One region of the Bradyrhizobium sp. 2TAF36 genome, then DNA from elsewhere that is predicted to be linked to it. Evidence: predicted binding sites of a transcription regulator. Region 1 holds the regulator's gene; each other region holds the start of a gene.
The links. The regulator LexA, encoded in region 1, represses DNA repair genes until DNA is damaged. The targets are predictions, from matches to a motif close to TGTTCNNNNTGTGTTCNG.
Positions count from the first base shown of each region.

Region 1 (2,264 bases):
CCCGCAGCGAGGGCGCCGATACCATCGACCTCGGCGTTGCCGCCGATACGCTGGAGGCCACCACGGCCGGCATCGGCCGCGCGCGGGAGAGCGGCGCCGACATCCTGATCACGACCGGCGGCGCGTCGGTCGGGGACCACGATCTGGTCCAGCAGGCGCTGAGGGACGAAGGTATCTCGATGGCGTTCTGGAAGATAGCGATGCGGCCGGGCAAGCCGATGATGAACGGGCGGCTCGGCGCGATGCGCGTGATCGGCCTGCCCGGCAATCCCGTGTCATCCTACGTTTGCGGCTTCCTGTTCATGGTGCCGTTGATTCGCGCGCTTTCGGGCCGTTCGATGATTCATCACCGCCGCGAACGCGCGGTGCTCGGCCGCGATGTCGGCGCCAACGACCAGCGCGAGGATTACCTGCGCGCACGCCTCGAGCTCCGCGATGACGGCACGCTCGTCGCCCTTCCGGTCAATCACCAGGATTCCTCGCTGCTTGCGAATCTCGCTGCGGCACAGGCACTTCTCGTGCGCGCGCCATTCGCGTCGAAGGCCGAAGCCGGCACGCCTTGCGAGGTCTTGCGGCTGCCCGTCTGAGCGCTTCGTTCGCGTGCGTTCCGCGAACTTTGTCGCGTTCACGGTAAATTAAGCAGTTGCGGAACATGTATCGAACATATAGTGTCTGTTCATGATTTGTTTCGAGAATGTAGCGGCTTACTGCTGAATTCAGCGTCTCGGAATCGAACGACATCAACCGGGGGATTTTGGTCGAGATGTTAACGCGCAAACAATACGAGCTCCTGCGGTTCATCAGCGAACGGCTGAAGGAAAGCGGCGTGCCGCCCTCCTTCGATGAGATGAAGGACGCGCTCGACCTGCGCTCGAAATCGGGCATCCATCGCCTGATCACTGCGCTCGAGGAGCGCGGCTTCATCCGGCGCCTGCCCAACCGGGCCCGCGCCATCGAGGTGATCAAGCTGCCCGAGCTTCAGGCCGCTGCCGGCAGCCGCCGCGGCTTCACGCCGAGCGTCATCGAAGGCAATCTCGGCAAGGTCCGCACGACTTCGAGCCCGCCGGCGGACGAGGGCGAGCGCCCCGTCGCGGTCCCCGTGATGGGCCGCATCGCGGCCGGTACGCCGATCGAGGCCTTGCAGACCCGCAGCCACACCATCAGCGTACCGCCTGACATGCTCGGCTCGGGCGAACATTACGCGCTCGAAGTGCGCGGCGATTCCATGGTCGAGGCCGGCATTCTCGACGGCGACATGGCGCTGATCCAGCGCAACGAGAGCGCCGATACCGGCGATATCGTGGTGGCGCTGATCGACGACGAGGAGGCGACGCTCAAGCGCTTCCGCCGCCGCGGCGCCTCGATCGCGCTCGAGCCCGCCAATGCGGCCTATGAGGTCCGCATTCTGCCGCCCAACCGGGTGAAGATCCAGGGCAAGCTGATCGGGCTGTACCGGAAGTATTGATACCGGACGTGCCGGTATCGGTTATTTGGCGCCCCGCGCGCTTTCGATCGGCGGCGCCGATCCGAGATTGGAGCGGACGATTGTCCGCTTCCGCTGGATAGTCTTTCTGGTTTCGCGCAGATTATCCGGCCCCTCCTCCAGCGGTAAATCCTCGGCACGCCGCACGAAGCAGCCCTGCTTCGCGGCCTTCAGGTTCGAGGAGAAGTCATGCGCCGGATCGTTCTGAGCACAATTGCTGTGGCGCTGATCGCAGCATCAGCGTCGCAAGCCTTGGACGTACAAGCCTTGGACGTACAAGCCTTGGCCGTGCAAGCCTTGGCCGTGCAAGCCTTGGCCGTGCAAGCCTTGGCCGTGCAAGCCTTGGCCGTGCAAGCCTTGGCCGCGCAATCGCGGCCCCATGTCCGCAAGGACACCGCCGTAAGCGAGCAAGTCCGCAAGGCCCTCGACGCCGTCGACCAACCGTCGCGGCCGGGCTGGCACTATTCCGGCTGGTCGGCGCCTGCGGGGCGCTGACACGCGCCTGCAGAATGCAAAGGGGCGGGCTTTGTTCCTGGCGGATTCGGGAAAGTTAATGTGATTGCGGCCTGCGGCGGCGAGCCGTAGATTTGCCTACAACCCGGCAGAACGTTTGGTATTTCCACTCTGATAGAGGCCTGCGCCTCGATTAAGAGACGTGGGTCGCCATCCCTGCATGAGGAGCACCCGATGTGTGACTACAGCCTGCATGCCGTCGCGTCGCGTCCCGCCGAAGTCGGCGAGACGATCGTCACGACAACTTTCCGCGGCACCTCGACGCGCG
Region 1 covers NZ_JBFRFR010000054.1:52,229-54,492, forward strand. The annotation lists gene AB4Z51_RS28575 (molybdopterin molybdotransferase MoeA) at 1-587, shown strand, start outside; gene lexA (transcriptional repressor LexA) at 764-1,465, shown strand; gene AB4Z51_RS28585 (Cys-every-fifth RiPP peptide CefA) at 1,654-1,878, opposite strand; gene AB4Z51_RS28590 (hypothetical protein) at 2,171-2,264, shown strand, end outside.

Region 2 (2,264 bases), on a different contig from region 1:
CGCGGCTGGCATCGGGGATCGGGCTGAAGGCGGAGTAATAGACGCGCCGCAGCCGGTAGGAGCCATAGAGATTGGAGCTGGTGTGCAGGATGGTGTGATCAGAGGCCGCGTCGGCGCCGACGATCATCTGTGTGCTCTGTCCGGCGGGCGCGAAGCGCTGCGGCCTGGCCTTCGTCTTTGTGCTGCGGTTTTCCTCGGCCTCGTCGAGCTTCAGCCGCAGCCGGCCCATGGTGCGGCGGATCGCGCGCACATCCTTTTCCGGTGCGTATTGCTGCAGGCTCGTCTCCTCAGGCATCTCGATGTTGATGGAGAGGCGATCTGCATATTTGCCGGCTTCCGCGATCAGCGCGTCGTCGGCCTCGGGAATGGTCTTGAGATGGATGTAGCCGCGGAAGTGATGCTCCTCGCGCAGTTTGCGCGCGACGCTGACCACCTGCTCCATGGTGTAGTCGGGGCTGCGGATGATGCCGGAGGAGAGAAACAGGCCCTCGATGTAATTGCGCCGGTAGAAGTCGAGCGTGAGCTTGACCACTTCGTCGATGGTGAAGCGGGCACGCGGCACGTTGGAGGAGGCGCGGTTGACGCAATAAAGGCAGTCGTAATTGCAGGCGTTGGTCAGGAGCACTTTGAGCAGCGAGATGCAGCGTCCGTCCGGCGCGTAGGAATGGCAGATGCCCATGCCCGGCGCGGTCGAGCCCATGCCCTTGCCATCGCTGGAATCCCGCTTCTCGGTGCCGCTGGAGGCGCACGACGCGTCGTATTTGGCGGCATCAGCCAGAATCTCCAGCTTGCGTTGTACGTCCATCGTGGAATCCCTTTGATTCAGCTTACGAATCCGGATGAGCACCAATTCGATTGACTCCCCGGCCGCTGTTAGCTTTATATTAGAACATATCATGAACAAATGAGCCAGCCGTAGGTTCTTATTTTTGAGAACCTCGGCAATCACCTCTGAAGGAGCGGCGTATATGAGCGGCGCACGGATGAACGCGCTTGCGACCTTGCGCGGCCAGATCGAGCGCATCGAGACGGCGGAGGTCGTGCATCAGCACGATCGCGTCGCGCTCGGCCACGACGAGGTCGACAGCGCGCTGAAGGGCGGGCTCGCGCGCGCGGTGATCCACGAGGTGTTTTGCGAGGGCCGGCAGGGAACCGCCGCGACGGGTTTTGTCATGGGGCTTGCGGGGCGTGTCTCGCGGCGCCGGCCGCTGCTGTGGGTGCGGCAGGATTTTTCGGAACTCGAGACCGGCGCGCTGTCGATGAGCGGGCTTGCCGAGATCGGTCTCGATCCGCGCCGCGTGGTGATGGTGCGCGCCGCCGATGTCGAGAGCGCGTTGCGGACCTCGGCCGATGCGCTCGCCTGCGACGCGCTTGGCGCCGTTGTGCTCGAGCTCTGGGGTGAGACGCGGCAGTTCGATCTCGTGGCGAGCCGCAAGCTGACACTGGCCGCGCAAGGCTCCGGTGTCACCGGCCTGATGTTGCGGATGGCCGCGCAGCCGCTGCCCTCGACCGCGGAGACGCGGTGGATGTTGCGCGCGGCGCATTCGCCGCCGGGCCCGGCATGGAGCTCCTGGGGCGCGCCGCGCTTCGATGCCGAACTCTTGCGCAATCGTCATGGCCCGTGCGGCCGGTGGATCATGGAATGGAAATGTGATGAGTGCCAGTTCTCTGAACCGTCGACGTATCCTCAGCCTGTGGCTGCCGCGCCTGCCCATCGATCGGATTCAGCGGTTCTTCGGCGCGCTGGGTAAGACCAATGATCCGAGCATCGTTGTCATCAAGGACAACAATGCGCTGGTGATCCATGCGCTGGACGAAGCCGCCGAGCGCCTCGGCTTGCACATCGGCCAGCCCCTGGCCAATGCACGGGCGATGTGTCCGGACTTGAAAGTGTTCGACGCCGATGTCGTGGCCGATGCGAAGACGCTCAGCGACGTCGCCGACTGGTGCGACCGCTTCACGCCGCTGGTGGCGCTCGATCCGCCGTACGGGCTGTTTCTGGACATCACCGGCTGCGCGCATCTGTTCGGCGGCGAGGCTGCGTTGTTGCAGACCTTCGTCCGCGCGCTCGCCCGTCAGGGTTTTGCCGTCAGCGCGGCGATCGCCGGCACCTCGGTCTGTGCGCGCACGCTGACGCGGCAGGCCTCCGGCACCATCGTCGCCGATGGCGGGGAGGCGGCGGCGATCAGCCGGCTGCCGGTATCCGCGCTTGGTGCGGGCGAGGCCATCACCACTGGTCTGCGCCGCGCCGGCCTGAAAACCAT
Region 2 covers NZ_JBFRFR010000018.1:16,184-18,447, reverse strand. The annotation lists gene AB4Z51_RS12405 (putative DNA modification/repair radical SAM protein) at 1-805, opposite strand, end outside; gene AB4Z51_RS12400 (ImuA family protein) at 969-1,751, shown strand; gene AB4Z51_RS12395 (Y-family DNA polymerase) at 1,654-2,264, shown strand, end outside.
Region 2: the regulator LexA is predicted to act here: its motif matches at 886-903, upstream of AB4Z51_RS12400 (ImuA family protein).

Region 3 (2,264 bases), on a different contig from region 1:
ACTTCTTGTCGGGCGTGTGCCCCTGCTCGTTCATCGAGTAGAGGATGCGACGATGAACCGGCTTCAACCCGTCGCGCGCATCGGGCAGCGCACGCGCCACGATCACGCTCATCGCGTAATCGAGGTAGGACTTCTTCATCTCCTCGTAGATGGAAACGGGACGAATGTCCGAGGGTTGCGCCGGCTGGTCGCCGGGCTTGTTGTCGTCGTCAGCCAAGGGGAAATCCGGTGAGATTTTATCTGGGAATCATATAGCGCATCGCCCCCCTGATAACCACCCTTGCGAGGTCTGGGGAAGCGGTTTTTCCGACTGTTTTTCCAGAGACTTACGAGCTCAGCACCACTGCCTCGAGGGAAGCCGGAATGAGCCGCATGGAACCACGTCCTAGGCTCCGAAAATCACCCGGTGCATGATCCGTCCAGGCACCAGCGTGAACAGCCCGGCAATCACGAGCGCGCCGACGAACGTCATGATCATGATGCGCCGGTGATCGGCGACCCGATGGGTGTGCGCCCGCCACACCGCGAGCGGTAGCATCACCAGCGTGAAGATCGACAGGAGATGGATCGGGCTGAACGGCCCGACCAGGCGGATCTGATGGATCCAGAACGACGAGGCCGCCACCACCGCCATCAGCGCCACCCAGATCCAGCCGATCGTCCGGTGCGGCAGCGTGCCTTTGGGGGCGGCAAACTGAACGAGGCCGAGCACGAAGGCGGCCATGGCGGCAAAGGCGTGCAGCGGGATCGCTGGAGCGGCCTCAAGCAGCGGCGCAACGCTCATGCAGGGCTTTCTCCGATCGACGGCCGACCCATGTAAATAGGATTAACATCAAGTTAATATCATTCACATCACGCCTCGTCAAAGGCCTGAGGCAGCACACGCAAAAACCGAGCTTTGCCCATCAATTGGTAAGGAATCCTGTCGTTCTAGGCGAGCAAGGTGACATCAGGGGCGAAGCGCCCCCGCCCGCCTCAGAACGGGATATCGTCGTCCATGTCGCTGTTGCGGCCACCACCACCGCCGCCGCCGGCGGCAACGGCACGGCGCGGCGRGCTGCTGACGGGACCGGAGGAGCCGAAATCGCCGCCCGGCTCGTCGCCGAAGCTGCCGCCTCCACCGCCGCCGCGGCCGTCGAGCATCGTCAGGGTCGAGTTGAAGCCCTGGAGCACGACCTCGGTGGAGTACTTCTCGGCGCCGCTCTGGTCGGTCCATTTGCGGGTCTGGAGCGCGCCCTCGATGTAAACCTTCGCGCCCTTCTTCAGGTACTGCTCGGCGACCTTGCAGAGCCCTTCATTGAAGATCACGACGCGATGCCACTCGGTCTTTTCCTTGCGCTCGCCGCTATTCTTGTCGCGCCAGGTCTCCGAGGTGGCGATGCTCAAATTCGCGATCGGCCGCCCGTCCTGGGTGCGGCGGATTTCGGGATCCTTGCCGAGATTTCCAACCAGAATGACCTTGTTGACGCTTCCCGCCATCGCCGCTCTCCACTCCGAATGCCACTGAATTTTAGAAGGCCCGGGACGCGCCCGCGTCCTCTGCAACCTGTTGACGCGACCCTATACGCTTGCGCGGACGGATCGGCCCGTCACCCCTCCACTTATCCCCACATATAGCACCCCTGGCCGGCTCGTTCCAGATTTGTTCTTATGACACCCCTCACCTTGTTGCGTTGGCAAGACGACACCGCGTTGCACAAAGACGGCCTGCGCCAAATGGAATTTCCCCGAATTCCTGAGGACGGCGAAACAGCTTAACATTCATCAAGTTAGAAGCAGTTCAGATGCCGCCCGACTGTTGCATTCCGGAGACGGACTCCGCCTCCCGCCTAAGCTACGCTTGGCTCGGAATTAGATTCTTATTGGCGTTGCGCCTGATCAACCGCTTCGGGGACTTCGAGAAGCGGACCGAAACTGGGGGAGACTGCAATGAATAAGATTTTGATTGGTACTATTGGTGCAATCGCGTTGGGGCTGTCGGCTCCCGCAAGCGCGGCAGATCTCGCTGCGCGTCCCTACACCAAGGCTCCGGCACCGATGATCGCGACCATCTACGACTGGAGCGGCTTCTACATCGGTATCAACGGCGGCGGCGGCACCAGTCACAAGTGCTGGGACGTCGATATCGGCGGTGGCGTTCTCGTAGGCGAAGGCTGCCACAACGCGACCGGCGGCACGGTCGGCGGCCAGGTCGGCTACCGCTGGCAGTCAGCCAACTGGGTGTTCGGCTTCGAAGGCCAGGGCAACTGGGCCGATTTCTCGGG
Region 3 covers NZ_JBFRFR010000012.1:96,355-98,618, forward strand. The annotation lists gene gyrA (DNA gyrase subunit A) at 1-217, opposite strand, end outside; gene AB4Z51_RS09200 (DUF2306 domain-containing protein) at 386-784, opposite strand; gene AB4Z51_RS09205 (single-stranded DNA-binding protein) at 976-1,479, opposite strand; gene AB4Z51_RS09210 (outer membrane protein) at 1,930-2,264, shown strand, end outside.
Region 3: the regulator LexA is predicted to act here: its motif matches at 1,633-1,650, upstream of AB4Z51_RS09205 (single-stranded DNA-binding protein).